DNA from 3 places in the Brachybacterium sp. AOP43-C2-M15 genome. Region 2 is predicted to be linked to each of the others. Evidence: predicted binding sites of a transcription regulator. Region 2 holds the regulator's gene; each other region holds the start of a gene.
What was found. The regulator HrcA, encoded in region 2, represses chaperone genes, less so after heat shock. The targets are predictions, from matches to a motif close to TTNGCACTCGNNNNNNNCGAGTGCNAA.

Region 1: the regulator HrcA is predicted to act here: its motif matches at 7,580-7,606, upstream of groL (chaperonin GroEL).
Region 3: the regulator HrcA is predicted to act here: its motif matches at 1,644-1,670, upstream of groES (co-chaperone GroES).

The regions. Positions count from the first base shown of each region.
Region 1 covers NZ_JBQSWB010000009.1:109,681-119,131, reverse strand. The annotation lists gene ACT3SP_RS11625 (DUF3744 domain-containing protein) at 1-52, shown strand, start outside; gene ACT3SP_RS11620 (energy-coupling factor transporter transmembrane component T family protein) at 49-879, shown strand; gene ACT3SP_RS11615 (CPBP family intramembrane glutamic endopeptidase) at 913-1,737, shown strand; gene ACT3SP_RS11610 (TRAP transporter large permease) at 1,810-3,132, opposite strand; gene ACT3SP_RS11605 (TRAP transporter small permease) at 3,134-3,796, opposite strand; gene ACT3SP_RS11600 (TRAP transporter substrate-binding protein) at 3,793-4,863, opposite strand; gene ACT3SP_RS11595 (DUF1990 family protein) at 5,083-5,598, shown strand; gene groL (chaperonin GroEL) at 5,757-7,394, opposite strand; gene ACT3SP_RS11585 (LytR C-terminal domain-containing protein) at 7,839-8,438, opposite strand; gene ACT3SP_RS11580 (DUF3263 domain-containing protein) at 8,500-8,928, opposite strand; gene ACT3SP_RS11575 (uracil-DNA glycosylase) at 9,024-9,451, shown strand, end outside.
Region 2 covers NZ_JBQSWB010000002.1:81,302-90,752, forward strand. The annotation lists gene ACT3SP_RS02335 (MOSC domain-containing protein) at 1-597, shown strand, start outside; gene hemW (radical SAM family heme chaperone HemW) at 602-1,765, shown strand; gene ACT3SP_RS02345 (DUF4870 domain-containing protein) at 1,881-2,618, opposite strand; gene ACT3SP_RS02350 (DUF3097 domain-containing protein) at 2,808-3,689, opposite strand; gene hrcA (heat-inducible transcriptional repressor HrcA) at 3,829-4,830, shown strand; gene dnaJ (molecular chaperone DnaJ) at 4,920-6,044, shown strand; gene ACT3SP_RS02365 (16S rRNA (uracil(1498)-N(3))-methyltransferase) at 6,084-6,872, shown strand; gene ACT3SP_RS02370 (glycosyltransferase family 4 protein) at 6,943-8,064, shown strand; gene ACT3SP_RS02375 (ABC transporter ATP-binding protein) at 8,061-9,056, shown strand; gene ACT3SP_RS02380 (ABC transporter permease) at 9,053-9,451, shown strand, end outside.
Region 3 covers NZ_JBQSWB010000009.1:217,380-226,830, reverse strand. The annotation lists gene groL (chaperonin GroEL) at 1-1,181, opposite strand, end outside; gene groES (co-chaperone GroES) at 1,187-1,483, opposite strand; gene ACT3SP_RS12100 (hypothetical protein) at 2,004-2,174, shown strand; gene ACT3SP_RS12095 (metallophosphoesterase family protein) at 2,176-3,030, opposite strand; gene ACT3SP_RS12090 (molybdenum cofactor biosynthesis protein MoaE) at 3,071-3,508, opposite strand; gene ACT3SP_RS12085 (MogA/MoaB family molybdenum cofactor biosynthesis protein) at 3,607-4,146, opposite strand; gene moaC (cyclic pyranopterin monophosphate synthase MoaC) at 4,152-4,694, opposite strand; gene ACT3SP_RS12075 (molybdopterin molybdotransferase MoeA) at 4,691-5,983, opposite strand; gene moaA (GTP 3',8-cyclase MoaA) at 6,261-7,361, shown strand; gene ACT3SP_RS12065 (MoaD/ThiS family protein) at 7,373-7,654, shown strand; gene ACT3SP_RS12060 (molybdopterin molybdotransferase MoeA) at 7,712-8,962, opposite strand; gene ACT3SP_RS12055 (NADP-dependent oxidoreductase) at 9,091-9,451, shown strand, end outside.

The sequences.
Region 1 (9,451 bases), on a different contig from region 2:
CGTACGGCGCTTCGTGGCCGTGGACCGTGCGCAGCGCGGGGAGGCGCGATGAGCACTCCCCTGCTGGGATACGTCGACCGCCCCGGGCCCCTCCACACCCTCTCCGGGGTCTCCAAGCTGGCCCTGGCCCTCGGTGTGGTGCTCGGCGCGATGATCGGCTTCGACGTGCGCTACCTCGCGGCGGTCGCGGCCGGATCCCTCGCGCTGTGGGGCGTCTCCCGGGTGCGGGCGCGCGACCTGGCCGTGGTGCTGTGGCTGATCGGGATCTTCATGGTCCTGAACAACATCGGGATCTTCCTGTTCGCCCCGGGGTACGGCACCGAGCTGTTCGGCACCCGCCACGTGCTGCTGGAGGGGCCGTGGCGCTGGGACGTCACCGCCGAGCAGCTGTTCTACCAGCTCGCCGTCTCCCTGAAGTACCTCGCGGTGCTGCCCTCCGTGCTGCTCTTCGTGGCCACCACGCGTCCGCCGGAGTTCGCCTCGTCGCTGGCCCGGATCGGGGTGCCCTACCGGATCGCGTACGCCGTCTCCCTGGCCCTGCGGTACATCCCCGACGTGCAGCGGGAGTTCCGCACCATCTCCCGGGCGCAGCAGGCGCGCGGCCTCGACACCACCCGCGGCGCCCCTCTCGGGACCCGGCTGCGGAACCTCACCTCCGTCCTGATGCCGCTGCTGCTCGGCACCTTCGACCGCATCGACGCGGTCTCCGCCGCGATGGAGCTGCGGGGCTTCGGCCGCGGCAGGGGCCGCACCTGGCTGGTGCGCACACCGCTGCGCGGCGGGGACGCGGTGGTGATCGCCGCGGCGGTGCTCGTGGCCGTCGTGCCGATCGCACTGCTGGCCGTCAACGGCGGCCGGTTCTGGAACCCGTTCGTCTGACCCGACGAGCCCGGGCCTGCCATGCTGTGCCCCATGCGCTCCCTGCCGACCGCCGTGCACGACCCGCCCCCCACCCCGCGGCTCGCGCTGCTGCCCGCCCTCGGGGTGTCGGCCTCGGCGTTCCTGCTGTTCGCCCTCCAGCTGGGCGGCTGGGGCCATGCCCTGCTGGCGCTGAGCCTGCTCGGGGCGGTGCTGGTCTCGCGCGAGCTCGCGAAGGACCTCGCGCTGATCGGCCTCGGCATCGCGATCGTCTCGACGACGTCCGTGGTCGCCTCCGTGGACTGGGACCGATTCGTCACGATCGGCGCCGTGCTCCTGCTCGCGGTGGCGGCGCCGGTCCTCGTGGACCGGCTGCTGCTGCGCCGACGGGCGATCCGCTTCCCGCTGCGCACCGGGCAGGGCTGGACCCGCCTGGAGAAGGGCTACATCGTGGCCGTGCCCTTCCTGGGCTGGCTGATCCTGCCGTTCTACTTCCTCACGTCGGGGGTGTACCGCAACTGGCCGCACCTGGCCGACGGCGCCGAGGTGGGCCGCTTCTTCGTGGGCGTGAACTTCGTGGGCACCTGGGACGAGCTGTTCTTCATCTGCCTCTGCTTCGCCCTGCTGCGCCGGCACTTCGGGCTGTGGACGGCGAACCTGCTGCAGGCGGTGATCTTCGTGTCCTTCCTGTGGGAGCTCGGCTACCAGGCGTGGGGTCCGCTGCTCACCGCGCCGTTCGCCCTGCTCCAGGGCTGGCTCTTCGACCGCACCGGCTCCCTGCTGTACGTGCTGATCGTGCACCTGCTGTTCGACGTGGTGGTGTTCCTCGCGATCGTCCACGCCCGCCACCCCGGGGCGATCGGGATCTTCCTGGTCTGACGGCGAGGTGGGTGGTGCCCCGGCCCGTCGGGCGACGGGCCGGGGCACCTGCTGCGGGTGCGGGAGTCGGGATCAGTCCTCCGTGCCCGTCATCATCCCCAGCGCCTCCGGCAGGAACATGGTGATCTGCGGGATGAACACCACCACCAGAAGTCCCAGGAGCAGGGCGATGAAGAAGGGGATCATCGCCTTGATCACGGGCTCGACCCGGACGTCGCCCACCTTCGCCGAGATGAACAGGATGTTCCCCACCGGCGGGGTGATCGTCCCCAGCGACAGGTTGAACGTGATCATCAGGCCGAAGTGGATCGGATCGACGCCGAGCTCCATCGCGATCGGCAGGAAGATCGGCGTGAAGATCAGGATCGCGGGCGTGGGATCCATGAAGGCGCCCACGATGAGCAGGATCAGCATCATCAGCAGCAGGATGACCGTCTTGGACTCGGCCAGTCCCAGCAGCCCCGCGGAGATCGACTGCGGGATGGTCGCGTAGCTCAGCACCCAGCTCAGCGCCGAGGACACCGCCACCAGCAGCATCACCACCGCCGTGGTGCGCGCGGAGTCCGCGATCACCGTGGGCAGGTTCCTCAGGGTGAGCTGGCGGTAGACGAGTCCCAGGATCAGCGAGTACGCCACGGCGATCACGGCGGACTCGGTGGCGGTGAAGATGCCGGCCAGCAGGCCGCCGATCACGATCACGATCATCAGCACAGCGGGCAGCGCCTTGGCCAGGGTGATCAGGGCCAGACCCAGCGGGACCCGGTCCCCGGAGGCGCGCATCTCGGGCCGCCGACGGGACAGGATCGCGACGACCAGCACGCAGGCCAGCACCCAGACCAGGCCCGGGCCGTAGCCGGCCATGAACAGCGTGGCCACCGAGGTCGAGGAGACCAGCGAGTAGACGATCAGCGTGTTCGAGGGCGGGATCATCATGCCGGCGGGGGCCGAGGCCGCATTCACCGCCGCGGAGACGCTCGGATCGTAGCCCTCGCGCCGCATGCGCGGGCCGAGGGTCGAGCCCATCGCGGCGGCCGACGCCACCGCCGCTCCGGAGACGGAGCTGAACAGGGCGTTGGCGACCACGTTCGTCTGCGCGAGGGAGCCGGGCATCCGGCCCACGAGCACCTTGGCGGCGTCGACGAGCCGGGAGGCTATGCCTCCGGTGTTCATCAGCGACCCGGCGAGCACGAAGAACGGGATGGCCAGGAGCGTGAAGGAGCTGGCGCCGGTGAACATCCGCTGCGAGGCGACGAACACCGCCTGCTCGGTGCCGACCACCGCGGCGAGCGCGAGGACCGAGGGCAGCCCGATCGCGATGCCGATGGGGGCGCCGATGCCGATCAGGACGATGACCCCGGCGATCAGGATGACGCCGGCGAGAAGTGCGGGATCCATGTCAGTCCTCCGTCGTCCGGTCGTGGCGGGTGGTGTCCCGGGCGGTGCCGGGGTCCTCGGGCGTCGCCGTCGGCTGCTGGGCGGACAGCGGCTGCTGGGTGGACTGCGGCTCCTGGGCGTGCAGCGGCGAGTCCTCCCGCAGACCCTCGGTGGACGCGAGGGCGGCCGCCTCCTGGGCGCTGTCGCCCGCGAGCATGTCCTCGCCGCGTGCAGCGCGGGCCACGTCCTCGAGGGCGAACAGGGCGATGAGCACGCCCGCGAGGGGCAGGGCGAGGTACATCTGGCCCACGGTCACCGGAAGCCCCGGGATGATCTGGTCCCAGGAGATCGACATGCCGCGGATCCCGCCCCAGACCAGCCCCAGCAGGGCGAAGACGAGCACGGAGAGGGAGACCAGCACGTTGGTGACGCGCTGGGCGGGGCGCGGCAGCAGGCGGGCGAAGAAGTCGACGGCCACGTGCCCGCGCTCCCCGAACACCATCGCCACCGAGAACAGCACCAGCCAGATGAACAGGTACTGGGAGACGGTGGTGGTCCAGGCGCTCGGCGCCTGCAGCACCTGGCGGGTGATCACCTGCCACATCACCACGGCCACCAGCACCACGAACAGCACGATGCTGATCCACTTCAGGATCTCGACGGTCCTAGCTCTCACGGCGGTCATCCCTCTCCTCCCCGTGTCTCGGCGACGGCGCGGACCGCCTCGTACAGCGCCTCGTCCTCGGGGCTCTGGAGGAACGCGCGCCCCACGTCCTCGATCAGGGGCGTGAACGCCTCGGGATCGGGCTCGTGGATCTCGACGCCCTGGTCGATCATCTGCTCGGTGCTGGCCTCGGTCTCCTGGGACCAGAGCCGCACGAACTCCTCCTGGGTGGCGGTGAACGCCTGTGCGAAGGCGTCCTGGTCCTGCGCGTCCATGTCCTCGATGCGGTCCACGTTGGCCATCACGTAGTCCAGGCCCACCAGGTGATTGGTGAGCGTGAAGTGCGGGGCGATCTCGTAGTGGCGCTGGGTCACGTAGCTGACCTCGTTGTTCTCCGCTCCGTTGAGCACGCCGGCCTGCAGCGCGGTGTACACCTCGCCGTAGGCCATCGGGGTGGGAGAGCCGCCCAGGGCCCGGGTGAGCTCCATGAAGACGTCGGACTCCTGGACGCGGATCTTGAGGCCGGCCAGGTCCTCCGGGCCCTCGATCGGTCCGCGGTCGGTGTAGACGTGGCGCGAGCCCTGGGTGAATCCGCCGAGCACGCGCAGGCGTCGTTCCGCCTCGAGGGAGGAGAACAGCTCGCCGACCAGTGACTCGTCGTTCAGCACGGCGGTCTGGTGCTCGATGTCCTCGAAGGCACCGGGCAGATTCAGCGGGCGGAAGGCCATCGAGAGGTTCTCCACCTGGGTGCTGGAGATGACGGCCAGGTCCACGGAGCCGTCGGAGACCAGCTGCATGACCTCCTGCTGGGCTCCGAGGGCCTCGTTGGCGTAGATGCGGGCGCCCCAGCGGCCCTCGGTCCTCTCGGCGAGCTGCTCGCCGAAGTAGGTCAGGGCCAGGAAGCTGGGGTGGTCCTCGGCCTGGTTCAGCGAGACCGACAGGACGTTCTCGACGTCCGTCGTGGCGCCGGCCTGCGAGCAGCCGGCGAGCGCGGCGGCACCGAGGCCGAGCGCGGGGATCCCCCGCAGCAGGTCGCGGCGCCGTGGCCGGGCCCTTCTGCGGGTGGTCGGTGACGGGGTGGACGTCACGGGGGTCACCTCCTTGTAACGCGCCGACGCCGACCGCAGGGCGGCCGACTCGGCGCATGAACGTTCACGAGGAGTCTGCCCGTCGCGCCGCCCGGTGCCGCCTGCTTGCCGAACGTTGCCCGCATCGCGGCGGTGGGGGCCGCGTCATCGGGGCCGGGCGGCCAGCATGGCCCTGAGGTGCGCGGCGCGCTCCGGCGGCGCGGGCCCTATGCTCCGGGGATGGCACGCGAGCGCGAGCGCACATGGCCGGCCCCGGGAATCACCGATCCCGCCCGGGAGGAGTGGTCGGTCCGTCCTGAGCTTGGGCGCGCCGTCACGACCTCGCGGGTGATCGGCACCGGCCAGGAGCTCTGGGAGCGGGCGTCGAGGGACCTGCTGGCGTGGGCGGTCAAGACCCCCAGCGGGTTCTCCCTCCCCCCGGGCACCCCTGTCCCCGCTCCGGGACAGCGGCTCACGATCATCGCCCGTCTCGGACCGCTGCGGGTGCGCGAGCCCGCAGAGGTCGTGGACGTCCTGCACCGCGCCGATCGGGTGGCGCTGTCCTACACGACCCGCCGGGGCCACCCGGTGCGCGGCGAGGAGGCCTTCATCCTGCAGCGGGCCCCGGACGGCACCGTGGTGCTCACCCTGCGGTCGGTCACAGCTGCCGCGCCCGGGTGGCGGCGACTGCTGTTCCCGGTCGCGCTGCTGCTGCAGCGGGTCTATCGGTCGCGGTATCTGCGCGCCCTGCGCTGATCCGCTCTCCGCACCGCCGGCGAACCGTCTCACCGCCGACGGACCACGCTCCGGACCGCCGAGGCGCCCGGTGGGCGCCCCGGACAGCGACGGGCCCCGACCCTCCGCAGAGGATCGGGGCCCGTGACGCACAGGCGTCGATCAGCCGTGAGGCTGGATCACATCATGCCGCCCATACCGCCCATGCCGCCCATGTCGTCGCCGCCGCCGGCCGGGGCCTTGGGCTCCGGCTTGTCGGCCACGACGGCCTCGGTGGTGAGGAACAGGCCCGCGATGGACGCGGCGTTCTGCAGCGCCGAGCGGGTGACCTTGACGGGATCGATGATGCCCGCGTCGAGCAGGTTCTCGTACTCGCCGGTCGCGGCGTTCAGGCCCTCGCCCACGGGGAGGTGGATGACCTTCTCCGCCACGACGCCGCCCTCGAGGCCGGCGTTGACCGCGATCTGCTTGAGCGGTGCCTGGATGGCGACCTTGACGATGCTCGCACCGGTGGACTCGTCACCGACGAGATCGAGCGAGTCGAAGGTGTCCTTGCCGGCCTGCAGCAGCGCGACGCCGCCACCGGCGACGACGCCCTCGTCCACGGCGGCCTTGGCGTTGCGCACGGCATCCTCGATGCGGTGCTTGCGCTCCTTGAGCTCGACCTCGGTCGCGGCACCGGCCTTGATGACGGCCACGCCGCCGGCCAGCTTCGCGAGACGCTCCTGGAGCTTCTCGCGGTCGTAGTCCGAGTCCGAGTTCTCGATCTCGGTGCGGATCTGGGAGACGCGACCGGCGATGCGATCGGCGTCGCCCGTGCCCTCGACGATGGTGGTCTCGTCCTTGGTGACGACGATCTTGCGCGCCTGGCCGAGCTGCTCGAGACCCGCGGTCTCCAGCTTGAGGCCGACCTCCTCGGAGATGACCTGGCCGCCGGTGAGGATAGCCATGTCCTCGAGCATCGCCTTGCGGCGGTCGCCGAAGCCGGGGGCCTTGACGGCCACGGACTTGAAGGAGCCCTTGAGCTTGTTGACCACGAGGACCGCGAGGGCCTCGCCCTCGATGTCCTCGGCGATGATCGCGAGCGGCTTGCCGGCCTGGATGACCTTCTCCAGCAGCGGCAGCAGGTCCTTGACGGAGGAGACCTTGGAGGACAGCAGGAGGATGTAGGGATCCTCGAGCACGGTCTCCTGGCGCTCGGCGTCGGTGACGAAGTAGGGCGAGATGTAGCCCTTGTCGAACCGCATGCCCTCGGTGAGCTCCAGCTCGAGGCCCATGGTGTTGGACTCCTCGACCGTGATCACGCCCTCCTTGCCGACCTTGTCGAGCGCCTCGGCGATGAGCTCGCCGATCGCCGGGTCAGCGGCGGAGATGCCTGCGGTGTGAGCGATCTGCTCCTTGGTCTCGATCTCCTTGGCCTGCGCGAGCAGGGTCTCGGAGACCGCGGCCACGGCCTTGTCGATGCCGCGCTTGAGCGCGATCGGGTTGGCGCCGGCGGCGACGTTGCGCAGGCCCTCCTTGACCAGGGCCTGGGCGAGGACGGTGGCGGTGGTGGTGCCGTCGCCCGCGATGTCGTCGGTCTTCTTGGCGACCTCCTTGACGAGCTCGGCGCCGATCTTCTCGTAGGGATCGTCGAGTTCGATCTCCTTGGCGATCGACACGCCGTCGTTGGTGATGGTGGGGGCGCCCCAGGACTTCTCGAGCACGACGTTGCGGCCCTTGGGGCCGAGGGTGACCTTGACGGCGTCGGCGAGCTGGTTCATTCCCCGCTCGAGGCCGCGCCGGGCCTCCTCGTCGTAAGAGATGAGCTTGGCCATTGTGGAATCTCTCCCGTGTGGTGTGGTGTCCACCCGACCCAGTGCCCGCGACGGACGAGAGCCGACGCCGTGTTCATGTCCCACGGCGCCGACCCCCTCACGGGGCCGGAATGTTCGCGGTCGGCGAGGCGGTGGCCGCCTGCCGATCCTGCGCCCGAGGGGCGAGAGCTCCGTCGCACGAGGCGCTGTCACTCTCGATCAACGAGTGCCAGAACATCATAAGCACTCTGGGGCGGAGAGTGCTAACTCTGCGCTCACGGCGGACACGGTGTCGCGGTCACGGGGGTCGCGGTCACGGGGTCGCGGTCACGACGCAGCACACGGCACCACGGACGACGCAGCGCGCGGCCCCGTGGCGGGATGCCGCGCGCTGCGTCCGGGATCGTGCCGGGTTGGGGCGTCCCGGCGCGCCGGACGTCCGCCCGGCGGGCCGCTCAGCCCCGCTCAGCCCTCGCCGTCGTCCTCGCCCTGGTCGCCGTCGCCGGGCTCGGTGACGGCCACGAAGGTGACGGCGGCGTCGTACTCGTCGCTCTGTCGCGCCTCCCCGGCGCCCACCTGCTCCGCGAGGGCCTGCGCGGTGTCCGCATCGTCCTCGGCGCGGTAGAACACCACCGGCTCCTGCTGGGGGTTGTCCGCGGTGGAGACGCTGACGTCCTCCCAGCCCTCGCCCTCGAGGGTGTCGCGCCAGGTGCCGGCCAGCCCGTTGATGCCACCGGCGTTGACCACCAGGACAGGGGTGGACAGATCCGGCTCCGCGGCCGGCTCCTCCTCGGCCTCGCCCTCGTCCTCCTCGGTGGCCTCCTCGGAGGACTCGCTCTCCGCGGCGGTGGTGGGGTCCTCGGCGCGGTCGTCGCCGTTGCCGCCCATCCCGCCGATGACGAAGAGGAGCACCACCAGAAGCACCGCGGCGGCGCCGATGATGATGATGTACAGCAGGTTCTCCCGCCAGAACGGCAGCTCGGCGCGATGGGCGCCGTGGAAGGACACGGAGTCCGCCTCGTCGTCGAATCGGTCCGGGGGGTAGGGATACTGGGAATCAGCCACGGCCCCATTAAACCTGCTCCACCGGATCAGGGGGTGGAGCACACGCCCTGGACGGCGGCGCTCAGGCGACCCGATGGGTGTCGTCGGCGGCCGAGGGACCGTCCTCGGAGGTGCGCCGGGCGCGCAGCCGATGGACGACGGAGGGGGCCGCGCGCAGCGCCGCGGGGTCGTCGAGCAGCGTGTTGAGCCGCACGTAGTAGGCGACCTTGGAGAGGCCGATCTCCTCGCGGATCGCCCGCTCCTTGGTGCCGACGTAGCGGAAGGTGCGCCCCTCGAGCGCGAGGATCCGGCGGTCGCGATCGCTCAGCGCTCCCTGCGGTCCGGGCAGTGACGGATCGGACACCGCCGCGGGAGTGTCGCCCTCGGTCAGCGGCTCCGTCGGGCGCTCCGCCCCTCGTCCTGCGCGGTCCGGGCCGTCCTGCCCGTCGACCGCGTCCTGCCCGGGGACCTGAGGGTCGCGGGTGGCGCGGAGGGCGGGGTCGGAGTGCATGCCCCGAGCGTACGGCGCGGCAGCGGGCGGAGCTCCGCGGCACGCCGGGCCCGCGCGCGACGGCCCGCGCGCGATGGCGATGGGAGACTGCCGGCATGCCGACGCCGCTCTCGCAGACCATCGCCGCCGACTGGGCCCAGGCCCTCGCTCCCGTCGAGGACCGGGTCCACGAGATCGGGGGCTTCCTGCGCACCGAGGTGGAGGCCGGGCGGGGCTACCTGCCCGCCGGCGCGAGGGTGCTGCGTGCCTTCGACCGGCCGATGTCCGAGGTGAAGGTGCTGATCGTCGGCCAGGACCCCTACCCCACCCCCGGCCACCCGATCGGATTGTCCTTCGCCGTGGAGCGGGACGTGCGGCCGCTTCCCCGCTCGCTGACGAACATCTACACCGAGCTCGAGTCGGATCTGGGGATCCCGCGCGCCGCCCACGGCGACCTCTCCGCCTGGCAGGACCAGGGGGTGCTGCTGCTGAACCGGGTGCTCACCGTCACCCCCGGCGCCCCGGCCTCGCATCGTCGGCGCGG
Region 2 (9,451 bases):
ACGCACGGCGTGCTGGGCGACGTCCAGGGGGACCGCGAGCACCACGGCGGTCTCTTCAAGGCCGTCTACGCCTATTCGCGCGAAGTGCGCGAGGCCTTCGCCGCCGAGCGCGGGCAGGACCTGCCCGACGGTGCCTTCGGCGAGAATCTCGTCACCGTCGGCCAGGACACCGACGAGACCGTCATCGGAGAGCGGTGGCGGATCGGCACCGCCGAGCTCGAGGCGACCACTCCGCGCAACCCCTGCGGCACCTTCGCGGCGTGGATGGACGACCGCCGCTGGGGCCGTCGCTTCACCGCCGAGGGGCGCGCCGGCTCCTACTTCCGCGTGCTCGTGGAAGGGAAGGCCTCCGCCGGCGACCGGATCGAGCTGCTCGCCCGGCCGGACCACGGCGTGAGCATCGGCGATGCATTCCGGGGCCTGAGCCCTGCACAGGCCCGAGCTCTGTTCGCCTGGTCCCGGGACTCCGGGACCGTGCTCTACGAGTCGCTCGTGCGCCCCGCCCGTCTCGCCCTCGAGAAGGCCGGGGAGAGCAGCGACTTCCCCGACCGCCTGATCTCGACCGGGCGCGGACTCGGGCTCGGCATGGGGCTGTGAGCGCATGACCGGCCCCGTGGGACGGGATCTCTCCGTCTACGTCCACGTCCCGTTCTGCGCTGTGCGCTGCGGGTACTGCGACTTCAACACCTACACCGCGACCGAGCTCGGCGGCGGCGGCTCGCAGGCGGAGTATCCCGTCAACGCGATGGCGGAGATGGACCTGACCCTGGCTGCGGACCGTGCCACCGGCTACGAGTACTCCCAGGTCTCCACCGTCTTCTTCGGCGGCGGCACCCCGACCCTGCTGCCGGCCGACGACCTGGTCGCGATGCTCGACCACCTGCGCTCCCTGACCCCGCTCGCCGCGGACGCCGAGGTCACCACCGAGGCGAACCCCGACTCGGTCACCCGTGCCTCGCTCTCGCGCCTCGCCGACGGCGGGATCACCCGGGTCTCGATCGGCATGCAGTCCGCCGTCCCGTCGGTGCTCGCGACCCTGGACCGCACCCACGATCCCGAGCGCATCCCGCAGGTCGTGCAGTGGGCGAAGGAGGCGGGCCTGCAGGTCAGCCTCGATCTCATCTACGGCACGCCCGGGGAGACCCTCGCCGACGTCGAGACCTCCGTGCGCGCCGCGCTCGCGTGCGAGGTCGATCACCTCTCCGCCTATTCCCTGATCATCGAGGGCAACACGGCCATGGCCCGGCAGCTGCGCCGCGGCGAGCTCGAGGCGCCCGACCCCGACGACATGGCCGACAAGTACGAGCTCGTCGACGACCTCGCCACCGCGGCGGGACTGTCCTGGTACGAGGTCTCCAACTGGGCCCGGACCCCCGAGCACCGCTCACGGCACAACCTCGCCTACTGGCGCGGCGAGGACTGGTGGGGGATCGGACCCGGCGCCCACCGACACCGCGACGGCCTGCGCGCCTGGAACGTCAAGCACCCCAGTCGCTACGCCCGGATGATCGCGGCCGATGAGGCGCCGGTGGCGGACTCCGAGCAGGTCGATCCCCAGGACCGGCTGGTCGAGCGGATCATGCTCGAGCTGCGGATCGCCGACGGTCTCGACGTCGAGGTGGTCCCGCCCGACCGCCGGTCCCTGCTCGAGGTGCATCGCGACCGAGGTCATCTCGACCCGGTGGCACTCGAGGGCGGCCGCGCCGTGCTGACCCGCTCCGGGCGCCTGCTCGCCGACGCGGTGATCCGGGACCTGGTGCCCTGAGCCAGCGGGCGCGACCGAGCGGCGGGAGGTCCGGAGGGCGGACGTGCGAGAGCCCCGGGATCGTGATGACCCCGGGGCTCGTCGGTGCGGGCGAGCTCACCTCATGCGGCGCGGCTCACTTCACCAGGCGGATGTTGAACGGGTAGTTCCAGTACTCGCCCTGGTTGGCCTTGACGGCGCCGATGATCGAGAAGATCAGCTGCAGCAGGGCCGGCAGACCGGCCAGCGGGAACAGCGCCCAGCCGAAGCCGATGGTCACGACGCCGAAGATCGCGATCGCGATGGTCAGCACCACCTGCGCGATGACCACGGCGATCGCCCCGTTCAGGGCCTCCGCGGCGTGGAAGCGCACGAAGCGGTCGCGATCCTTGTACATCAGGAAGATCACCAGCGGCCCGATCCAGCCGAGGAATCCCCAGCTGACCACGTGCCCGAGGACCACGGCGAGCTGGGAGAACATCGCCCACAGGCGGGAGTCGGAGCGGCTGATCGGCTGTCCGGACAGCGCGCCCTCGTACACGCCCTTGGCACCGGGGCCGGGCTCGTCGGGACGCTCGCCGCCGGCGGCGACGTACGGCTCCGGAGCCGAGCCCGGGTGCGGGGGCGCGGCCTGCGCCGAGGTGTGCTGCTGCGACGGCTGTGACTGAGACGGCTGCGGCTGCGGCGGCTGCTGGGCCGCGAAGGGCGCGGCCGCGGGGTTCGGGGAGGGGGCCGACGGCGCGGAGGCGGAGCTCGCGTCGTAGGCGTAGGGATCGTGCGGGTGGAGAGCGGGATCCGAGGTCGGGGCGCCCTGCTCGGCGGAGGGGCCGGGCTCGGTGCCGTACGGATCGTGCGGATGCGGAGTCTGGCTCATGATTCCTTCTTCCTCGACGGTCGGCGCGGATGCCGACGACGTTGCTGATGGGACCAGCCTAGTTCCGCGGTCCGAGGCGGTCTGCGCGGTGAGCCGCCGCGTCGAGCGGGGGATAACCCCCAGTCGTGACCGTCACTCGACCAGGGGACCGTCCCAGGACCCGGCTGGATCAGGCAGGACCCGGCAGGATCAGGACCGGTCGACGGTCACGAAGTCGATGAGCTCCTCGATCCGGCCCGAGAGGGTCGGCTCGACGTCGGCGTAGGAGCGCACGGTGGCGAGGATCCGCTTCCAGCCCAGTCCGATGTCGGCCTTGTCGGCGTGCGGCCAGCCGAGCGCGGCGAGGGTCCCGACCTTGATGTCGGTGCCCTTGGGGACGTGCGGCCACTGCCGGATCCCGACCCGAGCGGGCTTGACCGCCTGCCACACGTCCACGTACGGATGGCCGAGCACGGTGACGTTGCCGCGGGCGCCGGGCAGCGCGAGCACCTCGGCCGCGATGCGCGACTCCTTCGACCCTGTCACCAGGTGGTCCACGAGGATCCCCAGCCGACGCCCGGGCGCGGGGCCGAACTCCTGGACGCGCTCGACGAGATTGTCGGCGCCCTCGAGCTGCTCGACGACGATGCCCTCGATGCGCAGGTCATGACCCCACACCTTCTGCACCAACTCCGCGTCGTGGGTGCCCTCGACCCAGATCCGGGAGGCGCGGGCGGTGCGTGCCTTCGCGCCCTGCACGTAGACGGAGCCCGAGGCCGAGCGCCGGCGGGCCGGAGCCGTGGCGGACCGCGCGATCGCCCGGGTCAGCACCACCGGCCTCCCGTCGATCATGAACCCGGGCCCCAGGGGGAAGGTGCGGCGCACCCCGCGGCCGTCCTCGAGCTCGACCACGAGCTCGCCGGCGATCTTCTCGACCCGGGTCACCGCGCCGGTGAATCCGGTCGCGGCCTCCTCGACGACCAGGTCCCGCTGCGCGGGCACCTCACGGGCCGCGGGTCGACGGCGATGATGAGCGGGTGGACCGGAGGAGAGCACGTCACGGCCGTACCGGTCGGGGAAGTCAGCAGGCACGCGCGACACCGTACACCCGTGGCGAACACCTCCCCGCGCAGCACGCCGGGGACGCGTAGGATTGGCACTTGGCACCGAGGAGTGCCAATGTCCGAGGCCGGCCCCGCCCGGGGTGCACGCAGCGCAGGAGGTGAGCGAGATGGACCCGCGCAAGCTCCAGATCCTCGGTGCGATCGTGGAGGACTACGTCGCGACCCGCGAGCCCGTCGGCTCGAAGTCGCTGCTGGAGCGGCACGAGCTCGGCGTCTCCGCCGCGACCGTGCGCAACGACATGTCCCTGCTCGAGGAGGAGGGGCTGATCCATCAGCCCCACACCTCCGCCGGCCGCGTCCCCACCGACAAGGGCTACCGTGCCTTCGTCGACCACGTGGCGACGGTGAAGCCCCTCTCTGTCCCCGAGCGCCGTGCGATCCGCGCCCTGCTCGAGGACGTCGGCGACGTCGAGGAGCTGCTGGCCCGCACCGTGCGTCTGCTCGCCCAGCTCACCCAGCAGGTGGCGATGGTCCAGTACCCGGCCCGTCGCCAGGCCCGGATCCGCCACGTCGAGCTGGTCAAGGTCGCCGACTCCCTGCTGCTGGTGGTGCTGATCCTCGAGTCCGGCCGCGTCGACCAGCGCACCGTCCCGATCAGCGCCGGCAAGCCCGCCGAGCACTACGCCGGGCTGCGGGACCACCTGAACCGGGTGGTCTCCGGTCGCGAGGTCACCGACCTCGCCGGCCCCCTCGCCGAGTACCTCGAGGCGCTGCCCCGGCCCGAGCGCCCCGCCGTCGCCGAGGTGGCCGAGGCCCTCGTCGCCCTCGCCGCGAGCCGCGCCGAGGACCGCATCATGATGGCCGGGACGGCGAACATCGCCCGCTCCGCCCAGGACTTCGCCCGCGACGTCGAGCCGCTGCTGGACGTGCTCGAGGAGCAGCTCGTCCTGCTGCGGCTGTTCACCGAGATGCACGCCTCCCCGGGCGCGGTGGAGGTGCGCATCGGCTCCGAGCTCCATGACCGCGCCCTCCACCAGGCCGCGGTGGTCGGGGCCGGCTACGGCGCGGGGTCCCATCTCGCGATCCTCGGCCCCAGCCGCATGGACTACGTCACCGGGATCTCCACCGTCCAGGCCATCGCCCGCTACGTCTCCCGCTACCTGGAGTAGCCTGCCGCGGGTCCGTGCGGTCCTCCACCCCGCGCAGCCCCCGCCCCGGCACTCCTGCAACTCGCCTCTCCGCGAAGGAACCCTCACCTGTGAACGACGACTACTACGACCTGCTCGGCGTGTCCCGCGACGCCTCCACCGAGGAGATCAAGAAGGCGTACCGCAAGCTCGCGCGCACCCTGCACCCGGACGTGAACCCGGATCCGGAGGCCGCCGAGAAGTTCAAGCGGGTCTCCCAGGCCTACGAGACCCTCTCCCACGCGGACAAGCGCCGCCAGTACGACATGGGCGGAGGCCCCGGCATGGGCGGCTTCCCCGGTGGGGGAGCGGGCTTCGACTTCAACGACATCTTCGACATGTTCGCCGGTGCCTCCGGCATGCGCGGGCGCTCCCAGGGGCCCGTGCCCCGCCAGCGCCGGGGCGGCGACGTGCTGCGCCGGGTGCGGATCGAGCTGCGCGACGTCGTCTTCGGCACTGAGGAGAAGGTCACCTTCCGCACGGCGGAGCTGTGCGATCGCTGCTCGGGCTCCTGCTGCGAGCCCGGCACCAGCCCCAGCCGCTGCACCGCCTGCAACGGCTCCGGCCACGTGCAGCGGGTCGCCCAGTCGCTGCTGGGCCAGATGGTGACCATGGCTCCGTGCCCCACCTGCGAGGGCCACGGTGACGTCATCGAGAGCCCGTGCACCCAGTGCTCCGGCCACGGTCGCACCGCCGCCGAGCGCACCGTCACCGTACGAGTCCCCTCCGGCGTCGAGAACGGCACCCGCATCCAGCTGCGCGGCGAGGGGGAGACCGGCGAGGCGGGCGGCCCCTCCGGCGACCTCTTCGTCGAGCTCACCGTCACCGACCACGAGATGTTCGACCGTCACGGCGACGACCTCGTGACCACCATCGCGGTGCCCATGACCACTGCCGCCCTCGGTGCGACCATCCCGCTCGAGACCTTCGACGGAGAGCAGGAGCTCGACATCCGCCCCGGCTCCCAGCCGGGCGAGGAGATCACGCTCAAGGGGCTGGGCGTCACCCCGCTGCGCCGCGAGCGCCGCGGCGACATCCGCGTCGTCCTCGACGTGGACGTCCCCGCCTCGCTCAGCGAGGAGGAGCGTGAGCTGCTCGAGCAGTTCGCCGCCCTGCGCGGGGACGAGACCACCCGCCGCAGCAAGGGCCAGCGCGGACCGTTCGCGAAGCTGCGCGAGCGCCTGCGCGACCTCTGAGCCCGCGCGATCTCCGAGCCTGACGGGAGGGACTGCGCCGTGCCGACGACGCCACCGGGTTTCCTGATCCTCGACGACGCCCTGGGAGCGGCGCGCGCGGACGATCGCCTCGTCCTGGACGGCGAGGAGGGGCGCCACGCCGCGAAGGTCGCACGGATCGGGGTGGGGGAGCAGGTGCTGCTCACCGACGCCCCGGGGCGTCAGGCCCTCGCCGAGGTGACCGGTGCTCGCAAGGAGGCGCTGGAGCTGCGACTGCTCGCCGACCCCTCCCCGGCCGTGCAGCGACTGCCGCGCCTCACCCTGGTGCAGGCCCTGGCCACCGGTGGCCGTGACGAGCAGGCGATCGAGTCGGCGACGGAGCTGGGCGTGGACCGGGTGGTGCCGTGGATCGCGCAGCGCTCGGTGTCCGTCTGGCGCGGGGAGAAGCTGCGCAAGGGCCGGGCGAAGTGGGCCGCGACCGCGCGAGCCGCCGTGAAGCAGTGCCGCCGCCCCGGGATCCCGGAGGTCGACGAGCCGGTCACCACGGCGCAGCTCGTCACGGCTCTGCAGGGCCGTGCGGCCGAGGGACGCCTCGTGCTGGTCCTGCATGAGCAGGAGTCCGTCGGCCTGATGAGCCTCGCCCCGCTGCTGCGCACGGCGAGCGAGGACGGGCTGGAGGAGATCGTCGTGATCGTCGGCCCCGAGGGCGGCATCGACCCCGCCGAGCTCGACGCGCTGCGCGAGGCCGGGGCTCGCAGCGTGCTGCTGGGCCCCGAGGTGCTGCGCACCTCGACGGCGGGCCCCGCCGCCCTCGCCGTGCTCAGCGCGATGGTGGGCCGCTGGGGCTGACCGGCCGGATCCGAGGAGATTTCGGGAAACCGCTTGTGCGGCCGACGGGGCCCTGGAAGGCTCCTGGCCCATGCGAGTCAGTGTCGACGCCTTCGTGGCCAGCCCCGGATTCGGGGGATTCATCAGCTACATCGGCGGGCTCTGCGCCGCCCTCGCCGGCCGCGGCGACGTGGAGCTGGACATCCTCCTGCCTGCGGAGCAGGAGGTGCCGGAGTTCGCCGACCTCCCCGCGTCGGCGAGGATCCACCGGTTGGATCTCCCTGCCGCGACGGAGCGACGACCCGGGGTCACCTGGACCGATCGGGTGCTTCCGGCCGCTCTCGACGAGCTCTCGCCCGAGGTGCATCTCGGCCCGGCGTTCATGCTCCCGCCCGGGCACGCCCGTCCCCAGGCCGTCACCGTCCATGACGACATGTTCGAGCGCTTCCCGCAGTTCTACGGTGAGCAGACCCGCGCTTACCTGCGCGAGCAGACCCTGCGCGCCCTCGCGGTCGCCGACGTCGTCCTCGCGGTCTCGGAATCGACCCGCGAGGACGCCATCGAGCGCTGGGCCCCGCGGTCCCCGGTCGTGGTCACCCCGCTCGCGCCGAGGCTCGTGGGCGAGCCCGGGCCCCTCCCACCGGCCGGCGCGCCCCCGTCCTCTCTGCTCAACGTGGGCGGAGCTCACCGCCGCAAGCGTCTGGACGACCTGATCGAGGCGTTCTCCCGTGCCGCGACCGCGGGCGCCATCCCGGAGGACGTGCACCTGGTGCTCATCGGTGTCGAGGGCGACGAGCGCGTCCGATCGCTGCGCGCCGCCAGCCCGGTCCCCGAGCGGATACTGCTCACCGGCCGGATCCCGGACGCGGAGCTGCCGGCCTGGTACCGGCACTGCGAGCTGTTCGTGTACCCGAGCGAGTACGAGGGCTTCGGGCTCGGCCCGCTCGAGGCGATGGCTTCCTCCGCCCCCGTGCTCACCTACCGCAACTCCGCCCTGGCCGAGGTGCTGGGCGGGGCGGCGGCGTTCGCGGATCCCGGGGTCGACGGTCTCTCACGGGCGATCGTCTCGCTGCTCGGCGACAGGGCGGAGCTCGAACGGATGCGGGAACGGGGCTCCGAGCGCTCGGCGGCCTTCACCTGGGACCGGACCGCCGAGACCACGGTCCGGGCACTGCGCGGCGCGATCGACCGCTTCGCCGGTTCCGCGCGATGATCCGCGCAGAGCACCTCGTCAAGGAGTTCACGAGGCCCCGACGCGTCGAGGGGCGCTTCTCCGGACTCCGCTCGTTCCTCAGCACCGACACGGTCCTCACTCGCGCGGTGGACGACGTCTCCCTCGAGCTGGACGACGGCGAGATCGTCGGCTACCTCGGTCCCAACGGCGCCGGCAAGTCCACCACGATCAAGATGCTCACCGGCATCCTGGTGCCCACCTCGGGACATGTCGAGGTCGAGGGCATCGTGCCCTGGAAGGACCGTCGCGCGAACGCCCGCAGCATCGGCGCCGTCTTCGGCCAGCGCACCCAGCTGTGGACCGACCTGCCGCTGCGGGAGTCCTTCGAGCTGATCTCGCGGCTGTACGGACTGGACCGCGCCGACTACCGCCGCTCGCTCGAGGGCTTCGTGGACCTGCTGGACATGGGGCCGTTCCTCGACACCCCGGTGCGCTCCCTCTCCCTCGGACAGCGCATGCGCGGGGACATCGTCGCCGCGATGCTCTACCGGCCCCCGGTGCTCTACCTCGACGAGCCCACCGTCGGGCTGGACGTGGTCGCCAAGGGGCGCATCCGCGAGTTCATCGCGGAGCAGAACCGCACCGAGGGGACCACCGTGCTGCTGACCACCCACGACATCGCCGACATCGAGCATCTCGCCCGGCGCGTGGTGATCATCGATGACGGACGGATCCTCTACGACGGCGCTCTGGACGCGCTGCGTGCCCGCTACGCCCCGTATCGCGAGATCGTGGTGCGGGCCCCGGACGTCCCCGGGGACCTCCGGGTGGAGGGGCCGGAGCTGGTCGGCACCAGATCCGACGGCACCGACCAGCTGGCCACCTTCCGCTTCGACCCGCAGGTGATCTCCGCACCGGCGGCGATCAACCGGGTCACCGCCGCGCTCGAGGTCACCGACATCACCTCGCGCGAGCCCGGCATCGAGGACGTCATCCGCCGGATCTACCTCGACGGCGAGGCGCGCCGATGAGCATCGCGCCACCGCGTGCCCGCCGCTCGGAGTCCGTGACGCACCTCGGCGCGAGGGGGACGATCCGTGCAGTGCTCGCCTGCGCCCTGCAGGCGTGGAGGGCGCAGTTCGTGTTCCGTGCCGCCACCTGGAGCGGCATCATCGGGACCACGCTGCAGGTCGTCCTGGTGCTGCTGGTGTGGACCGCGGTCTACGGCGCCCGCACCGAAGTGGCCGGCGTCGCGCAGCACGATGCGATCACCTACGCCGTGCTCGGCGCCGTGATCGCCACCGTGTTCCAGCCCTTCGTCTACGACACCCTCTACGGGAGGCTCCGCACCGGGGCGATCGCCTTCGACGTCATGCGCCCCCTCTCGGCGGTGCCGATGACCCTGGCCCAGCAGGTCGGCGCCGCT
Region 3 (9,451 bases), on a different contig from region 2:
ATGCGCATCTTCTTCTCCTTGAGCTCCACCTCGGTGTGAGCCCCGACCTTGATCACGGACACGCCGCCGGCCAGCTTCGCGAGGCGCTCCTGGAGCTTCTCGCGATCCCAGTCCGAGTCGGTGTTCTCGATCTCGCCGCGGATCTGCGCGACGCGGTCGGTCACGGCCTGATCGTCACCGGCGCCGCCCACGATGGTGGTGGAGTCCTTGGTGATGACGACGCGGCCCGCGTGGCCGAGCACCTCGGCGCCGACGGTCTTGAGGTCCAGACCGAGGTCGGAGGTGACGACCTGCGCACCGGTGAGCACCGCGATGTCCTGCAGCATCGCCTTGCGGCGATCGCCGAACGCGGGAGCCTTGACGGCAGCGCCCTTGAAGGTGCCGCGGATCTTGTTGACGACCAGCGTGGACAGGGCCTCGCCGTCGACGTCCTCGGCGATCACGAACAGCGGCTTGCCGCCCTCGACGACCTTCTCCAGCAGCGGGAGGATGTCGGCCACGGCCGAGATCTTGCCCTGGTGCAGCAGCACCTGCGCGTCCTCGAGGACGGTCTCCTGGCGGTCCGCGTCGGTGACGAAGTGCGGGGAGATGTAGCCCTTGTCGAACTGCATGCCCTCGGTGAAGTCCAGCTCCATCGCCGTGGTGGAGGACTCCTCCACGGTGATGACGCCGTCCTTGCCGACCTTGTCGAAGGCCTCGGCGAGCAGATCGCCGATCTCGCGGTCCTGGCTGGACACCGAGGCGACCGAGGCGATCTGCGCCTTGCCGTCGACCGGGGTGGCGATCTCGCCGAGCTTCTCGGAGAGGGCGTCCACGGCCTTCTCGATGCCGCGCTTCAGCGCGGACGGCGCCGCGCCGGAGGCGACGTTGCGCAGGCCCTCGTGCACGATGGCCTGGGCGAGGACGGTGGCGGTGGTGGTGCCGTCGCCGGCCACGTCGTTGGTCTTGGTCGCGACCTCCTTGGTGAGCTGCGCGCCGAGGTTCTCGTACGGATCCTCGAGCTCGATCTCACGGGCGATGGTCACGCCGTCGTTGGTGATGGTGGGGGCGCCCCACTTCTTGTCGAGGACGACGTTGCGGCCCTTGGGGCCGAGCGTCACCTTGACGGTGTTCGCGAGCTTGTCGACGCCCCGCTCGAGGGCGCGACGCGCCTCCTCGTTGTACAGGATCTCCTTCGCCATAGGGCTCAGGCCTCGATGATCGCGAGGATGTCGCGAGCGCCCAGGACGAGGAACTCCTCGTTGCCGTACTTCAGCTCGGTGCCGCCGTACTTCGAGAAGACGACCTTGTCACCGACCGTGACGTCCATGGGGACGCGCTCGCCCTTGTCGTCGAAACGGCCGGCGCCGACGGCGACGACCTCGCCCTCCTGGGGCTTCTCCTTCGCGGTGTCCGGGATGACCAGACCGGAGGCCGTGGTCTGCTCGGCCTCGAGCGGCTTGACGACGACACGATCCTCGAGGGGCTTGATGGAGACCGACATGCGGCTCACTCCTTCATGAAGAGTTGACTCTGCTTGAGTTCTTGGGTGGTGGGATCCGTTCCCGATCGTCGTCGCGGTGCCGACCGGGGAAGATCCCTCTGCGGCAGTCTCTGGCACTCTCGGCCGTCGACTGCCAACGGCGCCAACTCTAGGACCTCCGCTGGCACTCATGCAAGACGAGTGCTAAATCGGGGGCGGCGACGACCCCGGCGATCCGCGCCCCGGGCCGGGGTGACGCCCCCGGGGGCTCCCCCCTCTCACCCCACCGAGACCCCCGGGCGCCGCGCCCGCCTCGAGCAGGAACGGGGCCGTCGGCACCCGCTCGAGCACGGCGCACCTCCTCCGCGGTCGGCCCCGAGCGCCCCAGGTCACACACTTCTTGTGAACCTGGCAACTTGTGCATGCCGGAGGATTCCGCCGTCCATGCGCGCACGGTACAAAAGAGGTATCGATGACGCCGCCGCTCCTGCGATCCAGGGCTCCGGCCGATCACGTCTCTCCGAGCCGAAGGGGATCCCCCATGCAGTTCTTCCGCACCGTCAACCGCGCGCTCTCCGGCCTTGCCGACCGCCTGCAGGGCCAGGACGTCGAGCGGAGCTCGTCCCCGGAGCTCCGTCGCGGCGCGGATCATGCCGCCATCATGCGCTCCCGCCACAGCCAGGGGATCGGCCCGGTCGGCCTCGGGCGCTGAGTCACCGCCCGGCGACCTCGAGGATCCGGGCGACCTGCGCGGGATCGAAGCGATAGACGGGCCGCCCGATGTCCTCCAGGGCGTCCCCGGCGTTCGGGAGCACGGAGCTGACCACGCGCGGCGCTCCCTCGTCGATCTCGACCACGCTCACCCCGGACAGGGCGAGCGCCTGCTCGTCGGCGCCCGCGCCGAGCGGGTCGACGACGTTGGTGACGCCGGGGGCGACGTGCACCGGGACGCCTCCGATCGCCCCGCTCATCTCGTGGTGGTAGTGCCCGGCGAGGACGATCCGCACCGAGGACCCCGCCAGCTCCGCGGCCAGCGCGTCGAGGCCGTCCAGGTCCAGACCGCGCAGCAGCGCGGTCGCACCGACCAGCGGCGGATGGTGGATCGCGAGCACGGTCTCGCCGGCCGCAGGCGCTGCCAGCACCTCGCGCAGCCAGCGCAGCTGATCGGGCTCGAGATGCCCGTAGCCGGCACCGGGGACGCTCGAGTCGAGCACCACCACCCGGTCCCCGCCGGGCAGGGACACCACCCGGTCCTGCCGGGCCGCGGTCCGCTGGCCGGGGGCGATGCTCTCCGAGTAGACGGCCGAGACGTCATGATTTCCCATGACCACCACCAGCGGCGCACCGAGCTCCGCCGCGAAGGGGTCGAGGATCTCGTGCAGGAGCCGATAGCTCTCGGCGGTGCCGTCCTCGGAGGCGTCCCCGGTGTGGACGACGGCGTCGATCGCGTCCAGGCCCTCGAGGCGCGCGAGCAGTCCGCGCAGCGCGGCGGCGGTGTCAATGCGGTCGTAGTGGCGGGCGGCGGGATCGCCGAACAGATGGGTGTCGCTCAGGTGGAGGATGCGCATGGGAGCACCGTAGTCACCCGAGATGGCCGGGAGGTGACGCTCAGCCCAGCGCACCGACCCATTCGGAGTCCCCGCCCTCGAAGACCTGGTGCTTCCAGATCGGCACCCGCCGCTTGACGGTGTCCACGAGCTCGTCGCAGGCCGCGAAGGCCTGCTTGCGGTGCGGGGCGGCGACGGCGCAGACCAGCGCCGAGTCGCCGATCCCCAGCGGACCGTGGCGGTGCGCGACGGCGACCAGGGTGTCCGGGAAACCCTCGGCGATCTCGCGGGCCACTGCGGTGATCGCCTCCTGGGCCGACGGGTGCGCCGTGTACTCGAGCCGCTCCACCCCGCGGCCGCCGTCGTGATCGCGGACCACGCCGTCGAAGGTGACCACGGCGCCGCAGCGCGGATCGGAGACCGCTCGGATCGTCGCCGCGAGGTCCAGCGGCGCCTCGGTGATGTCGGCGCCCCGCACGCGGTCCGCCACGGACCCCATGCCGGGGTCGCCGGCCACTCGCAGGGTCCCGGCCGCCGTCCCGGCCGTGGTCCCCGCCGACGTGCCTGCCGCGGTCCCCGCCGTCCCTGCCTTCGGGCTCATGCGTGGTCCCCTCCGTCGCGCTGGTCCAGAAGATGGTCGAGGATCGGATCGAGCACCGCGATCCCGTCCCGCACGCCGCCGCGGGAGCCGGGCAGGTTCACCACGAAGCTCCGCCCTGCCATGCCGGCGACCCCGCGGCTGAGCAGGGCGGTGGGGGCCTTCTCGGCGCCGAGACGGCGGACCGCCTCGAGCACGCCGGGCATCGCGCGCTCGATCAGCGGGGCGGTCTGCTCGGGGGTGACGTCGGTGGGGCCGATGCCGGTGCCCCCGGAGCTGATCACGACGTCGATCTCCTCGTCGACCGCGGCGGCGAGCGCCCGGCCGACCTCGGGGCCGTCGGCGACCACGTGCCGCTCCACCGGATCGAGACCTCGCGTCCGCAGCCACTGGACCAGGAGCGGCCCGGTGCGGTCCTCGTAGGTGCCGTCGGCCGCGCGGGTCGAGGCGATGACCACCCGTGCGGACCCGACGAGGGCGGGAGGCGCGGCTCCCTCCTCGCGCGCCGTGCAGTCCGCATCGGTGCGCCGTGCGGGCATCTCCTTCACCGCGGCTCCTCCCCCTGGTCGTGATCGTGGTCGTGATCGTGCTGGTCGTCGCGGCGCCAGTCGCCGCTCCTGCCGCCGGACTTCGCGAGCACCTCGATGCCCTCGATGCTCGCCAGATGGTCGACGGCCTTGATCATGTCGTACACGGTCAGCGCGGCGACGGCGGCGGCGGTCAGCGCCTCCATCTCGACGCCCGTGACCCCGGTGGTGCGCACCCGCGCGGTGATCTCGACGCGGTCCTCCCGGGCGTCGAGGTCGAGCTCGACCCCGCTGAGGGGCAGCGGGTGGCACAGAGGGATCAGCTCGGGGGTGCGCTTGGCGCCCATGATCCCGGCGATCCTGGCGGTGGCCAGCGCCTCCCCCTTGGGCAGGTCGCCGCTCGCGATGCGGTCGATGACGTCGGGCCGGGTGCGCAGCACCGCGCGGGCACTCGCCTCACGGGCGGTGACGGGCTTGTCGGTGACGTCGACCATGTGGGCGGAGCCGTCGGCCCGCACATGGGACAGCCCGCCGGGGGCGTCGTCCGCGGCGTCGTTCATGAGTCTCCTCCGGGGATCAGCAGTGTCTCGAGCACGTCGCCGTCCTGCACGGACCCCGTACCGATCGGGACGATCGCCAGGGCATCGGCGGCGGCGTATCCGCCGATCAGATGCGAGGAGGGCCCGCCCACCAGGCGCACACGTCCCGAGGGCAGCACCCGTGCCCGGCGGTACTGCTCGAGGGTCGGCGGCGAGGTCTCCTCGCCCTCCAGCTGCAGGGGCAGGCGCAGGCGCCGCCGGGCGGGTGCCCCGAGCGCGGGGCGGGCGATCAGCTCGCAGCTGAGCAGGGCGGAGACCGGGTTGCCGGGGAAGGCGAGCCAGGGGACCCGTCGCCCCTCGACCTCCACCGTGCCGATCCCCTGCGGGCCGCCGGGCTGCAGGGCGATCGTCGGGAAGGCGAGGGTCACGCCGTCACCCTCGGCGGCACGGCGCACCACCTCGAGCGCTCCCATGCTCACCCCGCCGCTGGTGACGACGAGGTCGGCGTCCTGGGCGAGGATCTGGGCGCGCAGGGTTTCGAGCAGGGCGTCGGCGTCGTCCGGCACGGCGCCGACGTGCGACACCTCGGCACCCGCCTCGGTGAGCGCTGCGGCCAGTCCCGGTCCGTTGGCGTCGAAGAGGGCGCCGGGATCCGGGGCCGCTTCCGCCGGGGCGCGGACCTCGGAGCCGGTGGACAGCACGATCGTGCGCAGCGGCGCCTCGACCTCGACCTCCCGCACGCCGCAGGCCGCCAGATGGGCGATCCGCGCCGGGGTGAGCCGACGACCCTCGCGCAGCACGGTGTCGCCGTGCCGAGTGTCCGAGCCGCGGGTGCGCACGAATCTCCCGGCCGCGGCGGAGACCGGGGTGAGGGTGACGGTCCGGGCCGCTGCGCCGTCCTCGGCGCCCCCCGCGCCGCGCTCGGCATCGGAGGCGTCGAATCGTCCCTGGGCGCTCTCCTCGACCGGGATCACCAGCTCCGCGCCGTCCGGGATCGGGGCTCCGGTCATGATCGGACGCGCGGTCCCGCGGAGGAGGGCGGAGGGGGCGTCCCCCGCGGCGATCAGCTCCCCGCGCGGCAGCGTCACCGGCTCGCCGTCCCCGGCGAGATCCGCTGCGGCGACCGCGAAGCCGTCCATCTGCGAGTTGTCGTGCCCGGGCACGTCCACGCGAGCGCGCAGCTCGGCGACGGCCGCTCGTCCGACGGCCCGCCCGTCCAGGGGCACCGGCTCGCTGCGCCGCACGGCGCCGAGCAGCGCGACGGCGTCCGCCACGTGCTCGGTCAGGGGGATCCGCTGGGCTCCCGACATCTCGCACTCGCTCCTGTCCGCCGTGCTGGTCCGCTCTCATCGAGCCGGTCGGCTGTCATCGAGCCGGTCGGCTGTCATCGAGCCGGTCGGCTGCTCCTGCGCCCCGGTTCCGGCGCCTCCCCAGTATGGCGCGCCGCACGTCGAGGGAGCACGGCGCCGGCGCCGCCGAGGGACCGATCGGTCGCTGACGGCCATGGACCGCGCCACCACCGTCGGCGCGCGCCTATCCTGGGGGCACCCCGGTCCCGACCGGGTCGCAGCGGAAGAAGGTGAGCAGATGGCATCGCGCCGCATCTCCCTGGGGATGCCGACGCCGCGCAGGACCGACGAGACGGCGACCGCGCTCCCGGACACCTCGGATCGTCCCCTCACGCCCGCCCTCGCCGACCGCTTCGGCCGCGAGGCGACCGACCTGCGCCTGTCCCTCACCGACTTCTGCAATCTGCGCTGCACCTACTGCATGCCCGCCTCGGGGCTGACCTTCCTGGGGAAGGATCAGCTGCTGAGCGTGGACGAGGTGGTGCGCCTGGTGCGCATCGGGGTGGAGAAGCTGGGCATCGAGCAGGTGCGCTTCACCGGCGGGGAGCCGCTGACCCGCCCGGATCTCGAGGAGATCATCGCCGGCGTCGCCGCCCTCGAGCCGCGCCCGGACATCTCCCTGACCACCAACGCGATCGGCCTGGACCATCGTGCGGCGCCGCTGCGCGCGGCAGGGCTGGACCGGATCAACGTCTCCCTGGACACGGTGGTCTCCGAGACCTTCGAACGGCTCAGCCGGCGACCGCTCCTGCATCGGGTGCTGGCCGGCGTCGACGGCGCCCTGGCGGCGGGCCTGGACCCGATCAAGGTCAACGCGGTGCTGCTGCCGGGCGTCAACGACCATGAGCTGCCCGACCTGCTGGACTGGTGCCTGGAGCGGGGCCTCCAGCTGCGGGTGATCGAGCAGATGCCGCTGGACGCCGACCACCTCTGGGAGCGCGGCACGATGATCACCGCCGGGGACGTCCACGAGATGCTCCGCGACCGCATGGTGCTGACCCCGGTGGCCGAGGCCCGCGACGGCGCACCGGCCGAGCTGTTCGAGGTCGCCGACCGCGCCACCGGCCGCCATCGCGGCCGGGTGGGGATCATCGCCTCGGTCACCCGGCCCTTCTGCGCGGACTGCCGCCGCACGCGCCTGACGGCCGAGGGGCGCGTGCGCACCTGTCTGTTCTCCCGGGAGGAGACGGACCTGCGCGGCGCGCTGCGCTCGGGGGCCGACGACGAGGCGATCGCCGAGATCTGGCGCGCCGCCCAGTGGGGCAAGAAGGCCGGCCACGGCATGGATCGCGGGGACTTCGTGCAGCCCGAGCGACCGATGAGCGCCATCGGCGGCTGAGGGAGGACGGGATGACCGACATCGACCGCCCCCAGGGGTCGAGCACCGTGCCCCGGATCGAGGTGCACCTGTTCGCGGGGGCCGCGGCGGCCTACGGGGCCGACACCGCCACCGTGCGCGCCGCCACCCTCGGCGCGGCGGTCGATCAGCTGCGCGGCGGCGCCTCCGCGGAGGCGGCCCGCGTGATCGACCGCTCGAGCCTGCTGGTCAACGCCGTCGCCTGCACCGAGCACGACCGGGTGCTGACCGAGGGCGACCGCGTGGACGTGCTGCCGCCCTTCGCGGGGGGCTGAGCCGAGGCGCGCTCGGCGCGACGCCGCCGTGCGAGAGCGCCGCGAACACCTGCCCCGTCACAGGGGCACCACGAGCGCCGTGCCCGGCTGCTCGGTCCCCGCGGCCCGGCCGCCCAGCACCAGGAGGTCCGCCCGTCCGTAGGGGGCGAGGCGGCGCCCGTCCAGGAGGGCGGCACGGACGGAGCCGTCGGGGCCGAGCGCGGTGCGCGCCGGCTCGACGACGAGACCGTCCCGGGAACGGCTGCGCTCGATGCGGCCGCGTGGGTCCTCCAGGAGCATCCGCCGCGGGGCGGCATCGGCGCCCGGCAGCAGGGGCCGGACGAAGAGATGCAGGCCGACCAGCGCACCGACGGGCGTGCCGGGCAGGTGGACGACGGGGACCCTGCCGCCGGGAGCACCGCCGCCGAGGACCCCCAGCCCCTGCGGCCCGCCGGGGCGCAGTGCGAGGTGGGCGAAGCGCGAGCTGTCCCTCCCGTGCGGGCCCAGCAGCTCCTTGACCACGTCGTAGGCGCCGTGTCCGATGCCCCCGGTGGTGAGCACGAGGTCCGCGTCGGCGGCGGCCTCGTCGAGCACCTCCTCCAGCTGGGCGGGATCGTCCCCGCTGCGGAGGACCTCCACGGCACAGCCCTCGGCCTCGAGCGCCGCGGCGAGCATCCGCCCGTTCGACTCGCGCACCGCCCCGGGCACGCCGTCGCCGCCTGCCCTGCCCGCCGCGGAGCCCACCAGCTCGTCCCCCGTGGCGACGATCCCCACCCGCGGCGCGCCGAGCACGGGGAGGGTCTCCAGGCCCAGGGTGCAGGCGAGCCCGACCAGGCCCGCGCCCACCCGGTCCCCCGCCTGCGCCAGCAGGTCGCCGCGGGCGACCTCCTCCCCGCGATCGCGCACGTGGCGCCGACGGGTCGGCAGGGCACCGGGCGCGAGCACGACCTCCGCGGGGACCGGGCCACGCGGCTCGGCATCGGTGGCCTCCACCTCGACGACCAGGTCGGCGCCGACGGGCAGGGGGGCGCCGGTCATGATGCGGGCAGCCGTTCCCGCGGCGAGCGCGGGCACCGCACCGGCGCGGGCGGGCACGTCCATCGCGACCGGGAGACGGGTCGGGGCATCGGCGACGAGATCCTCGCGCCGCACCGCGAAGCCGTCCATCGCCGAGACCGCGAGCGCAGGGGCGTCCTCCGGACTGCGCACCGCCGCACCCAGCAGGCGACCTGCCGCCGCGCGCACCGGCACCTCGAGCACCGGGGGGACGAGGCGGATCTCGCGGGCGACCAGCTCCCTCCACCACCACGGGTCGGGGTGCGTGCTCATCGTCCTCCTCGCCGGCATCCCCCGCCCCGAGCACGGGGCGGGCATCGCCTCGATGATCCCACGCCCGGTCCGCACCCGGCGGGACGACCGCTCCGCCGAAGGTCTGCGTCGGGGTGCATCATGGAGACATGCGCGAGATCCTCTTCGACCGCTTCGGCGGCCCCGACGTCCTGACCCTCCACACCGACTCCCCGCGCCCCGAGCCCGCCGAGGGCGAGGTCCTCGTCGAGGTGGCCTACGCGGGGCTCAACCCCCTGGACTACAAGATCCGCGACGGCTCCTCCGGCATGGCCGCGGACCTCTCCCTCCCCGCCGGGACGGGCCGCGAGCTCACCGGCACCGTGATCGGCGCCGGGCCGGATCTCGACACCGCCGAGCTCGCCTCGCGCGGCGTCGCACCGGGCACGCGCGTGTTCGGCATGCGCCGCCCCACCGACCGTCGCGGCGTCGCCGCCGAGGTCATCGCGATCGCCGCCGACGACCTCGCCC